Linked DNA regions of Butyricimonas faecalis. The protein of the gene in region 1 binds, or shares a complex with, the protein of each later gene. Links are inferred from orthologs where the notes say so. Each region holds a gene or a part of one and is shown on either strand. Other genes may lie near its edges.

What was found.
Region 2: the proteins of groL (region 1) and metK are in contact, whole or in part, in a cryo-EM structure (PDB 8P4O), measured with the Escherichia coli proteins. The link is inferred for Butyricimonas faecalis from one-to-one orthologs.

What each region holds. Positions count from the first base shown.
Region 1 is NZ_CP032819.1:3,440,950-3,444,256, forward strand. What follows is about bases 279-3,248. They hold groL (chaperonin GroEL), read right to left. Parts: upstream 2,596-3,248; coding sequence 961-2,595; downstream 279-960. Other genes in these bases: D8S85_RS14560 (Na/Pi cotransporter family protein), read right to left, coding at 279-855; D8S85_RS14570 (co-chaperone GroES), read right to left, coding at 2,680-2,949; secG (preprotein translocase subunit SecG), read right to left, coding at 3,102-3,248. Also shown: more of D8S85_RS14560, read right to left, coding at 1-278; more of secG, read right to left, coding at 3,249-3,307.
Region 2 is NZ_CP032819.1:4,162,740-4,165,926, reverse strand. The notes cover bases 1-2,850. They hold metK (methionine adenosyltransferase), read left to right. Parts: upstream 1-707; coding sequence 708-1,994; downstream 1,995-2,850. Other genes in these bases: D8S85_RS17825 (zinc metallopeptidase), read right to left, coding at 2,127-2,816; D8S85_RS17835 (ROK family transcriptional regulator), read right to left, coding at 1-246. Also shown: D8S85_RS17820 (elongation factor G), read left to right, coding at 3,034-3,187. UniProt on the Escherichia coli protein: Catalyzes the formation of S-adenosylmethionine (AdoMet) from methionine and ATP.

The DNA.
Region 1 (3,307 bases):
GATTCCCAGGTAAATACTTAATCGGGCAACCCAGCCTAAAAATAACGGGAATATGGCCAGTACCCACATGACCCCGAAGAGGTTGAACAGGAAATGAGCGAACGCGGCTCTTTTGGCTGTCGTGTTGGCAACCATGGCGGCAAGGTTTGCCGTGATCGTGGTTCCGACGTTTTCTCCTAAAACCATGGAAGCAGCGATGTCGTACCCGATCCAGCCGTTAGCACACATGACCAAAGTCAGTGCCATCGTGGCAGATGATGATTGTATCAAGATGGTCAGCACCGTTCCGATAATCATGAACAAGATGTAAGAACCATAACCTAAATCCGTGTAATTATGTAGAAAATTCAGAATCTCGGGATTTTCATGAATGTTCGGCATGTTTTCCTGCAGGAAGTTCAAGCCAATGAATAGAAGTCCGAAACCGATAATCAATTCCCCCCAGCTCTTGCGTATCCGTTTGGCCGAGAAAAGCAGGGGCAGACTCAACCCGATCAAGGGGAGAGAAAGACTCACCATGCTGATCTTGAATCCCAAGATGGAGATGAGCCATGCCGTGAACGTGGTTCCCACGTTGGCACCCATGATGACCCCGATAGAACCGACGAGGTCGAGTAAGCCGGCATTAACAAAACTGACAACCATTACGGTAGTGGCTGAAGAACTCTGGATGATGGTGGTGATTAACAAACCTGTGATCACACCTTTCACGCGATTGGATGTCATTGCGGCGAGGATGGTCCTCATTTTATTACCCGCTACCTTTTGCAAGGCTTCACTCATCATCTTCATACCGAAGAGGAACACACCCAATGATCCGATCAACTGCAAGAAATCGAGAATCGTGTAATTCATAAAATCATGTTATTGTAATAAATTGAATTTGCGGTCGTAAAGGTATATAAAGTAAATAAAAAAAAGCCCCGGAAAGGGGCTTTTTTTATCTAAATTCCTCGATGATTACATCATTCCCGGCATTCCGCCACCCATCGGCGGCATCGCAGGTGCAGGATTTTCTTGTTTTTCTTCTACCAACACGCATTCGGTGGTCAAGAACATTCCGGCGATAGAAGCGGCGTTCTCCAAAGCAACTCTCGCAACTTTCTTCGGATCGATAACTCCCGTCTTCATCAAGTGTTCGTAAACACCCGTACGAGCGTTATAACCGAAGTCTTTCTTACCTTCTCTTACTTTGTTTACAACCACGGCACCCTCTACTCCGGCGTTAGCGGCAATTTGACGAAGCGGCTCTTCGATAGCGCGTTTGATGATTTCGATACCGGTGGTCTCGTCTTCGTTCTCGCCTTTCAATTTTTCAAGGCTTTCGATAGCACGGATGTAAGCTACACCACCTCCGGGAACGATACCTTCCTCGATAGCGGCACGGGTTGCACTCAACGCGTCATCGATACGGTCTTTCTTCTCTTTCATTTCGATTTCAGAAGCGGCACCCACGTAAAGTACGGCAACTCCTCCGGCTAATTTAGCCAGTCTTTCCTGTAATTTCTCTTTATCGTAGTCGGAAGTAGAATGTTCGATCAATTTCTTGATTTGATTTACACGTTCCGCGATAGCTTCTTTTGAACCGCAACCGTTCACGATCGTGGTATTTTCTTTGTCGATGGTAACTTTGTCAGCACATCCCAACATGTCGATCGTGGCCGTTTCCAATTTCAAACCTTTCTCTTCAGAGATCACGACACCACCTGTCAATATGGCAATGTCTTCCAGCATTTCTTTTCTACGGTCTCCGAATCCGGGAGCTTTTACGGCTGCAATCTTCAACGAACCTCTCAAACGGTTTACTACTAGAGTAGCCAAAGCTTCGCTTTCAACGTCTTCTGCGATGATCACCAAAGAACGTCCGGCTTGAGCAACCGGTTCCAAAAGCGGAAGAAGTTCTTTCATCGTGGAAACTTTCTTGTCATAAAGCAAAATGTACGGTTTCTCGAATTCTGCGTTCATTTTCTCCGTATCAGTTACGAAATAAGGAGAAATATAACCGCGGTCAAATTGCATACCTTCAACTACTTTCACTTCAGTCTCGGTTCCTTTGGCTTCTTCTACCGTGATCACACCTTCTTTGGTCACTTTTTCCATGGCCTCTGCGATCAATGAACCGATGTTGTCATCTCCATTGGCAGAAATACGGGCAACTTGACGGATTTTGTCATAGTTTTCCCCAACGGCTTCTTTTTGTGCTTCCAAGCTTTTTACAACTTCAGCAACAGCCTTGTCGATACCTCTCTTCAAATCCATCGGGTTTGCTCCGGCAGTTACGTTTTTCAAGCCCACGTTGATAATGGATTGAGCCAAGATCGTTGCTGTTGTGGTTCCATCTCCGGCGTCATCACCTGTTTTAGATGCCACTTCTTTTACCATTTGTGCACCGATGTTTGCATACGGATCAGAAAGTTCGATCTCTTTTGCCACGGAAACACCGTCTTTAGTAATGTGCGGGGCACCGAATTTTTTCTCGATTACCACGTTACGTCCTTTGGGGCCAAGCGTTACTTTCACCGCGTTAGCCAATTCGTCAACACCCTTTTTCAATAAATCGCGGGCTTCAACATTAAATTTTATCTCTTTTGCCATAACCGTTTTCTAATTTTAAATTTTTAATTTTAGATTGAAAATGGGATCACTTGAAATTCGTTTTCCATTTTCCATTCTCAATGATTAAAGAACCACCAGAATGTCTGATTGATTCATCACCAGGTACTTCTTGTCGTCGATATGAACTTCAGTTCCTGAATATTTACCGAATAAAACAGAGTCACCTACTTTGATTTCCATCGGTTCGTCGTGTTTGCCTTTCCCGGTTGCTACTACGATACCTTTTTGTGGTTTCTCTTTTGCAGAATCAGGGATAATGATTCCTGATGCAGTTTTAGTTTCTGCCTCTACCGGCTCTACAATGATTTTGTTAAGAACTGTCTTAAGTGCCATAATTCTTAATATTTAAAAGTTTATTATTAATTAAATTCTTTTTTCAATTCAAAATTACGCTTAGAGAAGAGCATAATTCGTGCCAAACAAAAAAATGTCAGTATGACTGACATACTGACATTTTTTTGTGCCGATTCTGAGAATCGTTATTCTTATTCTTGTGAAGTCGTGTTATTCTCTTCACCTGTTGTAGTGGTCGTGTTGTTGTTATTCATCGTCCCGAAATCAGGAATGGCCTGTGTTCCCGGAACTGCAGTATTGATTTGCTCTTGAATAGCAGATTTTTGTCCGGCTTGTTCACCTCTGGGGAGTACCATGGCAGATACAATACATAAAACAAGCATTGCCCCAGCTAATG
Region 2 (3,187 bases), 720 kb from region 1 along the record:
AAACACGTGAGGACGTTTGCCCCCGATTGAATTCCCACATCCCCGGTCAATCACCCATCCCTCGTCCATCAACTCTTCAATCATGCGACTAACTGTGGGCGTGGTCACGTTTGTCAAACGACAAATTTCAGGCTTGGACAACTCTCCCATCCGGTAAAGGAACCCGATAATTGCCTTCTTCTGCAAGTATCGTTTCTCCTTCAATCCCGGTAGTGAACCTTTATTTATGGTATTCGAGTCATTCATAGCTCTCCGTTTTCAAAAAAATCGTGTTTATCGTCCCACAAATATACAAATACTTTCTAAAATATTTACGTAAGTCATATTAAAAATGAAAAATATTTTTTATTCGATTCCAAATTCAAGAAAAAAAGCGACATACAGATTCCCGACACGCGCTCCCTGCAAGCATGTTGCCTCCCGACAGCATGATCGCATTCAACAATTACATTCTTTAATAACAAAAAAACTCATTTTACAAAAGAAAGTTTTATTCCTATCCAATAAAAATCTATCTTTGCCCCTCGAAAAAGTGGAAAGATTTGGCTGATTGCAACCACGGAAAAAAAGCGCTAAAATGCATATTAATTCTGAATTCAACCATCCATGTACTTTCCTATAGTTTAATTTACGATTTATGATTTACGATTTCCCGGGATAAACATCCGAAATCTTTAAATCTAAAATCTTTAAATCTAAAATGAATTATGGGATATTTATTTACATCTGAATCTGTATCGGAAGGTCACCCCGACAAAGTGGCAGACCAGATTTCCGATGCCGTACTTGACAAAATCATTGCCTTTGACCCGGATGCCAAAGTAGCTTGCGAGACTTTGGTGACAACCGGACAAACCATTATTGCCGGGGAAATCAAAACCAAAACGTATGTCGACGTGCAACAAATTGCCCGGGAAGTGATTAACCGCATCGGCTACACGAAAAGCGAATACATGTTTGACGGGAACAGTTGTGGCGTGCTGAGCGCCATTCACGAACAATCCCCTGACATCAATCGCGGTGTCGTTCGGGAAGACCCCATGGAACAGGGAGCCGGAGACCAGGGCATGATGTTCGGTTACGCTTGTAACGAGACGGACAACTATATGCCGCTATCTCTCGAACTATCACATGTATTATTGTACGAACTGGCACAAATCCGCAAAGAGGGTCAAGAGATGACCTACCTGCGTCCGGACTCCAAATCGCAGGTGACCATCGAATACGGGGAAGACAATAAACCCGCACGGATTCACACCATCGTGATCTCCACTCAACACGACGAGTTTGTCAAAGCCACGACTCCCACCCCGGAAGCACAACTGGAAGCCGACGCTCAAATGGTGGATCAAATCCGTTGGGACATCATCAACATCTTGCTGCCGAGAGTAAAACGGCAATTACCGGAACGAGTGCAAGCTCTCTTCGACGAGAACCTGATTCTTCACGTAAACCCTACCGGGAAATTCGTGATCGGCGGTCCTCACGGGGACACGGGGCTTACCGGAAGAAAAATCATCGTTGACACCTACGGGGGAAAAGGCGCACACGGGGGAGGTGCTTTCTCCGGGAAAGATCCATCCAAAGTGGACCGTTCGGCCGCTTACGCCGCTCGTCACATTGCCAAAAACATGGTAGCAGCTGGAATTGCCGATGAAATATTGATACAGATTTCGTACGCTATCGGTATTGCACGCCCCGTCGGTGTGTTCGTGAACACTTACGGAACTGCCAAGGTGAACTTGAGCGATGCTGCCATTGCCGAAAAAATCACCTCTATCTTTGACCTGCGTCCCAAAGCCATCGAGGAACGCTTGAAACTCCGTAACCCGATTTACCAGGAAACGGCAAGCTACGGCCACATGGGACGTACTCCCAGAATCGTGAAAAAAGTTTTCACTTCAAATTATTGGCCGACAGTAGAAAAAGAAGTAGAACTTTTCACGTGGGAGAAACTGGATTATATCGAAAAGATCAAAGAGGCATTTCTATAAATGGTCTATCCTTACGCTAGGATAGACACGGCACTTGTACATTATAAACACGGCATGGACACTGAAGTATGTCCATGCCGTGTTTATAATGTACAAGCGCTCCCATGGTGCCTTAGCCCGAGAAACACCTCGCTAATCTCTTCTTCCTAAATAAATCATGATATAATATAACAAGGTCGCCAGAGAAGAAAGTGCGGCAATTACATAAGTATAGGCAGCCCATTTCAGCGCATCCTTAGCACTCTCTTGCGATTCGTAAGTCGTGATACCGGAATTACGCAACCAAGCCAAAGCCCGATGACTGGCATCAATCTCCACGGGTAAAGTAATAATACTAAACAACGTTGTCATCCCAAAAAGAGCGATACCGATCAACAACAAATTGGGGAACGTGTCAACCAAAAGAATTCCGGCCAACAAGATCCATTGCACCCAATGCGAAGCAAAGCTCACCACCGGTACCAAAGCCGAACGTAATTGCAACATACTATATGCTTGCGCGTGCTGCAAAGCATGACCGCATTCATGGGCGGCAACAGCGGCGGCTGCCACATTGGCACCGTAATATACTTCATGACTTAAATTAATCGTCTTGTTCGCGGGATTATAGTGATCCGTCAATTGTCCTTCCACGCTACCGATCTTCACCCCCTGCACGCCATTGTCCCGCAACATTTTTTCTACCACGTCACGCCCGGTCATCCCGTTGGCCGTGGGGATTTTCGAATACTTTTTAAAACGAGATTGCAACTGGCTGCTCACCAACCAGCTCAACAAGGTAAACCCGATAAATATAATCCAAATTAAAGGTAATCCTATCATATTCAAATCATCAATTAAAGTTTTTCCAAAGATATACAAAAAATGCGCCATCGCCCTAGAGCCTGGTACATAAAAAATACTAACACGCACTTTCTGCATTTATTTTTATCAAGAATGACATTCTCTATTGTTTTTTTAGAAAATCTTCACTAATTTGTAACCCTCGAATCATTCGAAGAGTTAATACGTTTACAATATTAATCTAAACCGTATTATAATGAAAACCTATAAACCTAACGAAATTAAAAACATCGCGCTCGTGGGTAGTGCCGGATCCGGTAAAACCACGCTAGCGGAAGCCATGATGTATGAGGGCGGGGTCATCCCGCGCAGAGGTAGCATTAGTGCAAAAAACACGTCATCCGACTACC